3 regions of the Dethiobacter alkaliphilus AHT 1 genome follow, and region 1 is predicted to be linked to each of the others. Evidence: riboswitches for the same ligand, from Rfam matches in the RefSeq annotation. Region 1 holds a riboswitch; each other region holds the start of a gene.
The links. Region 1 has a riboswitch for cyclic di-GMP ahead of DEALDRAFT_RS07790 (cell wall-binding repeat-containing protein). Riboswitches for the same ligand answer to the same signal wherever they lie in the genome.

Region 2: linked by a shared signal. The riboswitch ahead of DEALDRAFT_RS10395 (methyl-accepting chemotaxis protein) and the one ahead of DEALDRAFT_RS07790 (cell wall-binding repeat-containing protein) in region 1 are both predicted to bind cyclic di-GMP.
Region 3: linked by a shared signal. The riboswitch ahead of DEALDRAFT_RS04730 (LPXTG cell wall anchor domain-containing protein) and the one ahead of DEALDRAFT_RS07790 (cell wall-binding repeat-containing protein) in region 1 are both predicted to bind cyclic di-GMP.

What each region holds. Positions count from the first base shown of each region.
Region 1 is NZ_ACJM01000007.1:38,025-42,426, reverse strand. It holds gene DEALDRAFT_RS15985 (leucine-rich repeat protein) at 1-780, shown strand, start outside; gene DEALDRAFT_RS07790 (cell wall-binding repeat-containing protein) at 916-2,271, opposite strand; cyclic di-GMP riboswitch class I at 2,348-2,429, opposite strand; gene DEALDRAFT_RS15980 (S8 family serine peptidase) at 2,606-4,402, shown strand, end outside.
Region 2 is NZ_ACJM01000010.1:90,986-95,387, forward strand. It holds gene DEALDRAFT_RS10390 (hypothetical protein) at 1-904, shown strand, start outside; gene DEALDRAFT_RS10395 (methyl-accepting chemotaxis protein) at 988-2,187, opposite strand; cyclic di-GMP riboswitch class I at 2,294-2,381, opposite strand; gene DEALDRAFT_RS10405 (NAD(P)/FAD-dependent oxidoreductase) at 3,391-4,402, opposite strand, start outside.
Region 3 is NZ_ACJM01000004.1:60,365-64,766, forward strand. It holds gene DEALDRAFT_RS04715 (cytochrome c3 family protein) at 1-22, opposite strand, end outside; gene DEALDRAFT_RS04720 (acyl-CoA carboxylase subunit beta) at 140-1,747, opposite strand; cyclic di-GMP riboswitch class II at 2,092-2,174, shown strand; gene DEALDRAFT_RS04730 (LPXTG cell wall anchor domain-containing protein) at 2,423-3,424, shown strand; gene DEALDRAFT_RS15865 (class E sortase) at 3,513-4,142, shown strand; gene DEALDRAFT_RS04740 (transglutaminase-like domain-containing protein) at 4,259-4,402, opposite strand, start outside.

The sequences.
Region 1 (4,402 bases):
CTGGCAGGGGTGCCCCTGGCCTACCATTTAGATGCTCCCATCCTGCTGTCCCGCACCGACCGCCTGGAGAGTGTTACCACTGACGAGATACAGCGTCTGGACGCTTCCCGCGTTATTATCCTGGGCGGTACAGGGGCGATATCTGCAGCAGTTGAACAGGAATTAGCAGCCCTGGTTCCGGATGTGGACCGTATCGCCGGCCCGAACCGTTTTGCCACCGCAGCCCTGATTGCGGCAGAGATGGCAGAGGAAGGAGCAGTTTTTGATACCACTATGGTGGCGGTGGGCACCAACTTTGCTGATGCCCTGTCCGCCAGCTCTTATGCCGCTGTGAATGGGTACCCCATTCTGCTTACCCGTAACGACAGACTCCCTTCAGCGACAGAAGAAGTGTTAAATGAGTTGGCTATCAACGAAACCTTTGTCATCGGTGGTGATGCGGCGGTGGGAAGCGCTGTTTTCAGCCAGCTTCCAAACCCGAAGCGCATCTACGGCAGCAACCGCTACGAAACCTCCATCGCTTTGGCAGAAAAATTCCTTCCGCCGGGTACCGGTCATGTATATATGGCCACAGGACTGGACTTTCCCGATGCCATTGCCGGTGGGGGGCTGGCGGCAAAGAATAACAGTGGTGTCCTTTTAGTACGGGGGATCAGCAGTGAGCCCAACACAGTGCTGCAAGAATTCATAGCTGATTGTGGCATAACCTCGGTTACTATTTTTGGCGGCAGTGCAGCTGTGGGTGAAAGCATTGAAGACTGGTTGAAGGATAATCTTTAAGAAGAAGTAAGATTCTAAGAAAAGGGAGACCCTGCGCTATCTGAGGCAGATCTCCCTTTTTGTTGGATTTTTTTCTTAACGTAGCAGCAATTTTTGGCTCCGTGTACAAAAATAAGCACCCATGGGTGCTTATTTTTATTGGGGCGCGATAAACATTTGTGTCCAGTAGTGGCGTAAGTTGCTGGGGTCATTTGCATTGTAATAATATCCGATGCCGATGTGAGTCAGGTTGGGGTTTAGGATGTTTGCCCGGTGGCCTGGACTGTTCATCCAGGCATTAACAAGGGTCTGGGGTGAAAGAAAACCTGCTGCCAGATTTTCTGCTGCCCTGGTGTATGAAATTCCGTAATGGCTCATCATGTCAAAGGGGCTACCGTAGATGGGTGAGTTGTGGTCAAAGTACTGGTTGTCGTACATATCCTTAGACTTTATCTCTGCCACTTCAGAAAGCTCTGCGTGGTATTGTAGCGGGGCTAGTCCATGTTTTTCCCGTTCAAGATTTGTTAGGTCAAACACTCTTTGAATTCGCTCTGGAAGCGGAGGGTTTAGCGCCGAGGCAAGTAAATTTACAGCGTTTGCGGAGACGGCTTTCTCACCGCCAAGTATGGTAAACTTTGTGATTCCGGTATCGTTTACAATGGTTTGAATGGATTGAGGAATCTGTTCCGGTTGGACAAGGAGAATAGCAGTATGTTCTTTTGCTGCCAAAGCTGAGCCAGTTAGTGCGTCTGCAAAGTTCAGTGCCGTGGCTATATAAGCTTTATCGGTTGATATGTCTAAAGTCTGAAATATTTGTTCTACAGTCTCAAATCGGCTGCTTCCGGCAATTCTTTGGGGTTCCGGCAGGCTGGAGAGGACACTGTTGCTGATAACACGAGATCCGCCGATAACGATAGTGTTGCTGATTCCTGTGAGAGCGCTTTGAGTAGCAGAAGGAAGACTGTCTGTTGTAGATAGCAGGATGGGATATCCGTTAATGGCTGCATAGGAGGCGATGGAGAGAGCATCGGGAAAATCCTGTCCGTAAGCAATAATGGCTGTGTTGCTGGAAGGCATATTTTCTGCTATCAGCTGAGCAGTTTCATAACGGTTTGTCCCACCTATGCGCTCAACTGTAAGGCCCATGTTTGTTAATTGGTCTTCAACTGCTTGTGAGACTGCTGCATACCCACCCAATATTATAGCTTTTTTGGCACCAAGCCGGTCTACTTCTGCAGCTGTCAATGGATTTAAGGAGTTAGGCTGGGTCAGCAGGATCGGAGCATCGTGTTGGTAGGCCAGTGGAGTGCCGGCCAGAGCATCAGGAAAATCATCCCCGCGGGCAATTAAAACCGTGTGAGCGGCATCCCAGCCGCTGCGGGATATCTCAACGGCCGTTTCATAACGGTTAGAGCCATACAGCCTGTGTGTGGCTGCCTCAGTGATGGTGGCAGTAAAGAAAATAAATAAAAAGGTCAACAGTACACAAATTTTTGCGGAATGCATTTTCATAATTATTCCCCCCCCAGTGAATTACCAGGGTGTAGGAAGCAATAAAAAAACCTGCACAGGTGCAGGTTGTTCCTACCCCGGCGACCCGGCTGCCATAGCAATGCTTTAGGCCCGTGGCTTTGCGTCCCCGTCTTTCGACGGGTTTGCCTTTATCAAGGATTGTTTATATTTACCATTATAATGTAATTAGGAGTCTTTGACAATAACTTTTTTTTATTTTGACAGCAATTTAAAACCAGAGGTTTAACGAAAAGTGACGGTTCGATAAGAGGAACTGTAACTTATATTGGCGAAATAATATATTTTAGCCTGACAAAAGAATAAGGAGTGCCGTATGAAAATAATAAAAAGATTAATAAGTACTTTAGTAATCATATCGTTAATCACCATCTATTTGCCCGTCCAGCTATTTGCTGGCAGAGTTGATGTTGGTGTGACTTCACAAAAAATTAGTGCTCAGGTGACCGATTCACTTAAGGCTGATGAGTTTGTTGATGTTTTAATAATACTCAATGAACAAGCTGATACAAAGAAAGCAGCAGCCGACGTGCGAAAAGCAGTTCCTGCCGGTATGCCCGAAAAAGCAATAAAGAAAGCCGCAAGGGTTTCTGTAGTTAATACCTTAAAGAAAAATGCAGAAGTTACTCAAAAAAGCTTAATAAACTTATTATCAGAAGAACAGGAAAAAGGAAATGTTAAAGAATTTCGTGAGTACTACATTGTTAACCTTATTTATGCAAAGGTAAATAGGGTCGCTCTCGATGTTATAGCACAACATGCGGATGTAGGAAATATTCTGCCCAATAATGAATTTCAGGTACATAATACAAATATAGAAAGTATAAATAGTTTTTCACCATCTGGAGTTTATGGTGTTAAATGGAATTTAGAGAGAATTAATGCGCCCCTTGTGTGGAATCAATATGGAATAACCGGGGATGGTGTGGTGATAGGTATAATTGATACTGGTGTTGATTGGCACCATGAGGCTCTCAGAGAAAAATGGCGGGGCTATGATGGTGGAAGCATTGATCCTGATTTTAATTGGTTTGATGCGGTTAATCAACACGCTCTTCCAATTGATCTTAATAACCATGGAACACATGTAACCGGTACAATTTTAGGTTCAGTAGAAGAGATGCAAGGTTATTTTGGTGTGGCTCCCGAAGCTAAGTGGATTGCAGCAAATGCTTTTGGATCCGACGGAACAGCTAAGTCCTCTGATATTTTAGCAGCAGCTCAATATATGTTAGCTCCTACAGATATTAATGGTGTGGCTCATCCTGACAAAGCTCCTGATGTGATAAATAATTCCTGGGGCGGTAATGTGCCCGGAGAGAATGATGAATGGTTTAGGCCAATGGTTCAGGCTTGGAGAGATGCGCAGATACTCCCCGTTTTTGCCGCCGGGAACTTAGGAACATATGGTTCGGGCTCTATTTCACACCCTGCAAATTATCCGGAAAGTTTTTCTGTTGCCGCTACGGATAACAATGATTACTTGGCAATGTTTTCCAGCAGGGGGCCATCTCCTTACTTCGATAATATAAAGCCTGACATATCGGCTCCAGGAGTACAAATACTTTCTTCTATTACCGGAGGTGAATATGGTTATTCCAGCGGTACTTCGATGGCCGCTCCGCATGTTGCCGGGGTAGCCGCATTATTACTGGAAGCAAAGCCGGAGTTAACCATTGAACAACTAGAAGAAGTAATAAAAGACACATCCAGGCCATTAGAAGATCAAGAGTTCACAGGCTCTCCTAATTTTGGTTATGGATATGGCCTGATAGATGCTTTTGCAGCAGTTAGTCATGTGCTAAACGGTAGTTCTGATGTACCTGTATCCGGTGTGACGATAAATTATAATGCTTTGAATTTTAAGCTAGGTGAAAACGGCACACAACTTACGGCAAAAGTAGAGCCGAGTAACGCTTCAGAGCAAGGCGTTGTCTGGAAAAGCAGCAATGAAAGTGTTGCAAAAGTAATAGATGGATTTGTTTATCCTGTGGATCCGGGTATGGCTACTATTGAGGCCATTACGGTAGACGGTTCGTATGTGTCAGAAACTAATGTTAGGGTTACACACGTTAACAGGATTTTTGGTTTTGACAGGTATTCTACTGCAACT
Region 2 (4,402 bases), on a different contig from region 1:
GTCAGAAGTGCTGGATATTACTTATGAGAAAGGCTCGAGGGATGCTGATGTGGCTGTCAGCTATGAACTGCTTAATCCCACAGATGAGGTGCAACATGTAGCTGTGCTTTTCCTCGGTGATATTCTCGGAGAAGGGGTCATAACACTTAACGAAGAAAGAGTCACTGCCCACACCGGCAGCATTAATATGGATACGGTGTACCCATCGTTTACAGATGATGCCCAATTCATCTGGTACGATCCCTTCACGTCGGAGCAATACCAAAAACCGGAGGACTACCGCGGCTATCAACAATCAATAACAGGAGTCCCCTTCGAACTGGAATTACAACCGGGCACGCATTTACTGGAGGTTCGTTATCAAAATCCACTGGGCTATGATGAAACCCGTTTTCCCCATGGTACGCATCACTTAACTTACCTGCTCCAACCAGCCTCCTATTGGCAATCCTTTAACAATTTGCAGATAAATGTCACCCTGCCCTCGGCCAGCTATCGGTTAGCAAGTTCACTGCCTCTGGAGAAAACCGGCTCCAGAACATGGTCGGCTACATTCTCCCAACTACCCGCAGAAGACTTACACATCTCCTTTATTAATACTGCAAACATGTGGCTCGGACCTTATTCAACCAGGGGAAATCTCTGGCTTTTGCTCCCAATTCTTACTTTAACTGTTTATTTGCTTTCAAAAAAGGTCCATACAATAAATACCAAACCCGGACTGATTTTTCTTGCCCTTCTATCTGTTTTTACCGGCTGGATTGTCTGGTCCATTCTAACTTTGCCAATGCTCCCCTACCCCTTTACATTTTTACAATACCCACTCCTGGCAATCTTTTTAATCTGGCTGTTTGCTATCCTGAAAAAAGCATATCTAAATTTAAATATCAGCATAACCTCTTAACCATACAGCTATCTTCCAACAAAAACGGCAACAATAAAAATAATTTCATTAAAAAAACCGATTACACGCCTCTAATCGGTTTTTCATTGCGCAACTATATGTATTTTGCTAATATTAAAGCCAGATATCATACTTGTCAGTTTATTGACCATGTTTTGCAGTTCTGTTGTGGCTGTGGCCACTTCCTGCATTGTTGCAGTCTGTTCCTCAACAGCTGCAGATACTTCCTGACTGCCCACTCCGATTTGTTCAGACGCATTACTTACTTCTTCAATCTGAGCGACTATTTCCTCAATGTTTTTAATTATCAGCTTTAGATCAGATCCCATAGAATTTATTGATTCGAGACCACTGTCAACTTCTACAACACTCTCATCTATGGTTTTTACAACATCCTTTGTTTCAAGCTGCACATCGTTGATTAAACTTTCTATTTCAAAAGCAGACTTGGAAGACTGGTCGGCTAATTTACGTATTTCTTCGGCAACAACTCCAAAACCTCTGCCGTGCTCTCCTGCCCTGGCTGCCTCTATGGCAGCATTTAAGGAGAGCAGGTTTGTTTGTTCGGCGATATTTTTAATGGTTTCGGTAATACCGCTGATGTTTTGAGCATTACCATCCAAAGAAGTTACCGAACTCTTAAGATCTTTTACCTTATCAGATATGGTCTGCATTTGTGCTTCTGCGTCGTTTAGCGTTTTATCACTTTCTTTAGAGCGTTTTGCGATATTGCCTCCGGCCTCGTTCATCGCCTTGGCGTTTTCACTGACATCAGTGGCATTATTTGCGAAATCATTGGATAAGGCCGCTACTTCTTCAAAAGAAGCATTGATTTCCTCTGCAGAAGATGCAAGGGACATGGTAGATTCATTGACTTTATCAGTTAGTGAGTTTATCTCTTTAATTAACGAACTTACAAAGCCGGCGCTTTCATTAAAAACAGCACCTAACAGCTCAAACTCATCCCCCGTCTTAATCTCGACCTTTTTACTAAAGTCGTTTTGGGCCAAATCTTGCGCAAAGGTTTTTAAAGAATCAATAGGTTTTTTAATAAACAGGCGGATTATTAAATAAGCTCCAAACGCACTGAAAATGACAGACGCTGCAATTGATACTAATTGTATAATCCGTTCCGGAAAGTCAAATGCTTCTATATTGCTTAAAACAAATCCCTGTCCTACTGAAATAAGAGAAGTTAAAACAATTATACTGATGGTTAACTTCAATTGGAGACCGGCTCTACCCTTAGTAACGTTATTAAGTGAAAAATTCAAATTAGCCATATGCTCCCCCTAGTATGCTATAGTTTGTTTCACAACACAGCTGTCAGCATCACTTCCGTAACCCATCACCCCCGCTTATTAATTAGCCCCATAAAAAAAATACACTTTCGATAACCAGGCTGTCATGACACAAAATGTGCCGTAGACCCTTAGCTTTGCGTCCCTGCTTTTCAACAGGTTTGCCATTATCCAGTGTGATATCAAAAATTTCTATCTGTAAAGTAGGGCATATATACCTTGTTAAAGTATAATTCCTCTTCCATATTTGGACAATATATCTCAAGACTTATTTTCACATATAAAAAGAGCACAAATTAAGCCTTCAGCCTTAGGGCTGAATCAGCTGGCCAATGAACCAGCAAAAAATAAAAACCACAGTGCTTAAACCACTGTGGTTACTAGTTTTCTGTGTTACTTTATCAGCTTACCGTTTATCTGCTGTATCAATGTTTATGAGTCTAGTTTTTACAAACGTCTGAATGTAAAAGATGTCGTGAGAAGAGTATTTCGTAGCTTCGAATTAAATGTTTAGTCTCTGCTTTGTCATGACTTATCTCTATTAAATACAAATAACATTTACGTGCCAGATCAACTTTATTATTTTCGTACTGCAACAGAGCAAAATTTCTTAGTTCATTGCAGAATTCATAATAGTCTGTAACAGCTTGCCGATACCCGTCTATCTTGCCTGTGTAATCAGGTGTTTTCCTATTTGCACAAGAGCAGTGGTTAATCAGGGTTTTATTATGATATGAACGAAGACCCTTAGTAATAATCTCATTTGGGATAAAAGATAAGTCTGCCTTAAAATACTCAATATTTAACTGTTGTGATTCTGATTCCGATCTCTCAAAGAACACCTTTTTGAATGTCCCAATAAACATCGAAACCCACCCCCATATACAGAAGTTTAATCTCCTTTAGGGGATTAGCCATTTATTATATCGTATTTTTCATATGGACATTGTTTTTTATAACCCCACTATCAAGATTAAATCACCCCTAAAATAATTAACGAAGACAATTATACAAACACCTCCCTCTGTGATTGTTATTTTTTTAACAAGCATGTTCTACTTATTTTATATCATGATGTGTGGCTAGATGTCTATAGCAAATAAAAACTTAATAACTTCTTTTTCCTGCAAATTACAAGTGTTTTTGACATTGTTTTTTCCTGGTTGCCAAACTGTTTGGCACCGGTTAAAAACTTATTAGATTAACTACCATTCGCGCGATACTCAAACAGCAGGTAAGCCCTGGGGAGTCTATGCCAACCAGGTTAATAACCCCTCTGAGGCCGCGCTTGTTTTCGTGGCGAATAATAAAATCGCGGAAAGGATCTCCAGGACCCTGCAACTTCGGCCTTATCCCCGCCATATCAGGCTCCAGATCCTCTATGTTTAAAAAGGGCAAATAGTCTTTAACTGCATCATAAAAATCGCCAACGTTATTTTCGTCAACCGAATAATCAATTTCATCCACATAAAAAGCACTGGGACCCAACCTTACACCTCCATCAAGATTTCTGGTAAGGTGAATTCCCAAACTCTTAAGTTTTTTATCAGGTGGTGGGTAGATCAAATGATTTGTAACCAATCCCTTACCGGAGCGGATGGTAAAGTATTCTCCTTTACAAGGATGTATTTTATAGCCTTCTTTTTCTACGTCAATACCCAGTAAAGTAGCGATGTAGTCCGAGTTAAGGCCGGCACAATTAATAAGCCAGGAACACTTGACAGCACCACTGCTTCCATCAGGATTAGTAAACTCTACAACATAACAGTCCCCCTGCGGCGACACGCCTTTCACATTGTGACCGTAGACTGCCATTGTGCCACCCTGAAGAGCCTGCCACTCAAGCTTCTTCATTAAGCTGTGAGTATCAATGATACCGGTAGACGGGGAAAGAAGTGCTCCTTTGCAGGCAATATGGGGCTCGATATTTTTAACTTCACTCTCACTTAGGAAACATAGATCTTCTACCCCGTTGGCCCGGGCATTCTCCTGCAAAGTGTGCAAATAGGGTAGATCCTCATCCTTGATGGCAATTACCAACTTACCCAAACGGTTATGAGGAACTCCATGCTTCCGGCAAAAATCATATAAAAGCTCTTTGCCCTCAACACAGAGACGAGCCTTTAAGCTGTTTTGGGGATAATAAATGCCCGCATGTATAACTTCACTGTTGCGGCTGGAAGTTTCCTGCCCAAAT
Region 3 (4,402 bases), on a different contig from region 1:
TTGCCAACACCAGCTTTTTCAACGTTCTTCCTCCTTCTCCTGACTATTTCGACGGCATCGTCATTTAAATTTATTCGCAGGTCAAAGGAGGCTGAACTGATTTTGTCATCAAAAATCCGGGGCATTTGCCCCGGATTCCTTAGAATTTGAAGTTACCAAACTTGGACTCGGCAACCGGCTCCCGTAAAGCCAGTTCAAACCCTCTGGCCAGTTTATCCCGCGCTTCCGGCCAGGTAATAATTCCGTCATGGAATAACAATGACCCGGTCACATACGGATGACCGTCCCGGTCATAGCGCTCCACCATCTTGTTGCGGAACTCGGTCATTTTTGCCTCATCGATCTCTTCGCCTTGTTTCTTCTTATTTTTGCGCTCAATACTTTCCAAAATAAATGCCGCAGTCCTACCGGCCATTACCGTGGTCCTGGCCCGCATGGTATGGAACACAAACCGCGGATTATAAGCCCGGCCGCACATGCCGTAGTTGGCCGCACCATGGTCCGGACCAATCACCCACTGGATTTTGGGCACTTCCACACATGAGCAGGCCCGCACCATATCCGAGCCATACTTACCAATACCGTTCCACTCTTCATTACTGCCCACCATATAACCCGGTGAATTCTGAATATACAGAAGCGGAGTCTTATCATTACCGCAGCGCACCACCCATTCGGTAGCCTTTCGCGCCCCTTCCAGAAAAATAACACCGTTGCGGTTAGAAGCCACAATGCCCACCGGCATACCTTTGAGCCATATCTTACCGCAAATTATATTGTCACCCCGGCCCGGAGCATAATTGGCCTTATACTCCTGAAAATAACTGCCGTCGGCAATGCACTTAATGACATCTTTAATGTCTATGGGTTTATAGGGATCCGCCGGCATATTGGCCATCAACTCGTCCGGCCCGTACAGCGGCTCATCCCACGATTCAAAGCGATGCCCGTGAAACTTCTGCGGCGGGTCAAAAGCAATAATTTCCCGTAGCTTCTGAATCCCTTCCTCCTGGGTACTGACAAAATGATCACAACCGCCGGAATGCTGGGTATGCACATACGCCCCACCCAAATCTTCCGCCGATACTTCCTCCCCAATAGCTGAACGCACCATGGGCGGTCCGGCCAGAAACGCATATGCCAGCTTATCAATCATGATGGATTCACAGGCCAGGTAAACCATATACGCGCCACCTGCGGTATTGCCGCCGGTACTTAAGGTATACTGCTTAATCCCCTTGGCAGACATCCTGGTCATATTATAAAACATGGTGCCGAACATGCCTTCATCGGCAAAGCACTCTCTCTGCAGCGGCAGGAAAATCCCGCCCGAATCAGCAATATAAACACAGGGCAAACCGCACTGTTCCGCAATCTTCTGTGCCCGCATATGCTTCTTTAACGTAATAGGGTAGTAGGTACCCGCCGTCATCCGGCTCTCGTTGGCAAAAATCATGCAATCCTTACCATGAATTTTACCTACACCGGTAATAACACCACCACCGGGTATATGCGGCTGCTCCGGATACCCGATATCATAACCGGCATCCAGCCCCACTTCATAAAAATCACTATCCTCATCAATCAACATTTCCACCAATTGTCGGGCCGGCATCTTACCCTGCTTGGCCAGCCTCTGCAGCTGCTTCTCCCCGCCTACATTATAAGCTTCCTCCCGGCGAGCCAAAAGCTCTTGATCCCGCTCCAGCCAGAACTCGTAGTTCTCCTGCCTTTTATCCTGAGTCATAACGCAAACCCCCTCCGCATGTTTTCATTACAATATATAACTCGTGCACATCATCACCTATAAACTTACTCTTGCAATATACATACCAACCAATTAAACCCGGTATTTGCCCCCAAAAACACCGCCCGCTATGCACACATGCATCAGCAACGCCGGACAAACTGATTCCGTATTGCATAATTGATTCCCCCTTGCATCAGGAAGCCTCTTAGCAAAAGATATTATTAACCTTTTATGAATCAATGTCTAAAACCCATTAAAACTGGTATAACATTATTGACAAGGCAATCTTTATAAAACTATAATTAGCTTATAAACAGAATAATGCAGATTTTTCCTTTCTGCAAGTGTGCGGAATCAATGACCGCGACTCTCATTTGGTCACTTTAGGGTCGCGCGAGATAGAGTGAAACCGGCTGCACACGGGTTATTTAACCCGTGTGCTTTTTATTTTCCCGCACATATTACAGCATTTTCATATTTACAACTTTTATCGACAAGGGGAGTGATGTGAGAAAGCAATAATTTCTCATCCGATCGGGATATCTTGGGGGGTATAGGGATCGGAAAAAAAAGGAGGAATTATTAATGAAAGCTTTAAAAAACAATAAAGTTGCTTTATGTCTGGTTATCGCTTTAATGAGTTATATGTTCTTTGGAGTTAGTTTTACAGCATTGGCATATGGGGCATATGAGTCACGGGTAGAGATTTCCGGAAATGACCCTGGATACCTTGAGAGCTATAAGGTGCTAAAAGTAGACCCGCCTCGAGACGGTGAAGAGACAATCAACATCACCATCGATGAACAACAGATCACAGGCACAATCAAATTTACTTTTTCTGAGGATGGAAAGTATGTCGATTGGGAAACCAACCCTTTGCCCATTACACATGTTTTTGTTAAAGGGGGCCCTGGCGGCTTCTTGTACTCCTATGATGGAGAAACTTCTAGTGATCAAGGGTTAAGGGCACCCGATAACAGAGGCGGCAATCAAGCGGACATCAGTCACGTTACTTTCTATATCATGCCTCAAGATGTTCCGGATCCTGCTCCTGTTCCTGTTACTGTTACCGTAAATAAGGAAGTAATAGACGTAGGCGGTGATCCCGTTTCCGATGATGATGGTACATTCACTGTTCTTATAGGCGATGATATATCTGAAGAAATTACCGTTGCCCTGGGAGCTGAATTCCATCTTCTACCCGACACGTATGATATTGAAGAATTATTTGACGCTGAAAAATATGAATTTGTAAGCTTTTCTGATGAAGTCACAGAAGACTCTGGAGAATACACTTTTACCGTAGATGATGCCTCAATCACAATAACTATAACAAATCGACTAATTGCTGCAGAAAACGGTAATGGCGATGACGATGGCGAGGTTGCCGATGAGACTCCTGCCGGTGACGACAATGGCGATGACGAGGACGTTGGCCAGCTTCCCGATGAGACTCCTGCCGGTGACGACAATGGCGATGACGAAGGTCAGCTTCCAGATGAGACTCCCGCCGGTGACGACGATGACGAGGACGTTGGCCAGCTTCCCGATGAGACTCCTGCCGGTGACGACGAAGAGTTACCCGTAACCAGTGGAACCGACTTCCTGATGCTGGGACTGGGAACCGCAATGACTACAGGTGGCTTGGTACTCCGTCGACGCAAGCGTAAATAACAATTAAAAAGAAACCCCGACGGGGTTTCTTTTTTTCCCAGGCTAGTTGTATTATAATGGAAATATAATCTTTAAATGAGGTGGCTTCATGAAACGAGCTATTAACATCTTTAGCGTCCTCCTTATCTTCAGTGGCTTGGCACTTGTAGCCACCCCCATCTACAGATATGCTGTGGGAATCTATTATCAAAGCGCAGAACGGGCAGCTATGGTCGGTGAAGCTCCCGAATATGAACCTGTCAAATCTATTGACCCAGTCGTTCTGCAGGAAGAAATGGAAGTAGACCCTACCAAACTCCCACAATTTAATGGTGTACTTGAAATTCCCAATATTGATTTGGATGTGGTGGTTGTCCAAGGAGTTTCTCAGGAAGACCTCAGACGTGGAGTTGGTTTTTATCCTCAAAGCACACACCCTGAATACGGCAACGTATCGATTGCAGGCCATCGGACAGGTTATGCAGGATGGTTTTTGAAGATTGACAGGTTGGAGCCGGGCGATGAAATTATACTGACACTGGGACCAAACCGCTATCACTACAGCGTTCGCAAACAATTCATTACACATAACCGTGACTGGGATGTAATTGAATCTAACGGCAATGCCGAGCTGACTTTAACCACCTGCCTGATGACCACCAACAGCAGACGCTTAATTGTTAAGGCAGATCTGGTTGAGGTGATTGAGGTTCAGCAGGAAACTCGTGAAATACAATGAAAAAGGGGGAGAGCCGGACATAAATGTCCGGCTCTCTTATTGGGATCTATCACTTGGGGGGTGATAGGGGTTCCGCATAGATATAAATCCCCAATGATAGATGCTTGCATAAAGATTTAATAAAGGGAATGGGTCCAACTAATAGATATTTTACTGCTTTGGTTAAATTTAAGATTCATGTTGTTATAATTCTGGATGATATAACCGTTATGTGGCAGTTTGCCAAAGTAGAGATTAGAGGTCGATCGTGTGGGCTCTGC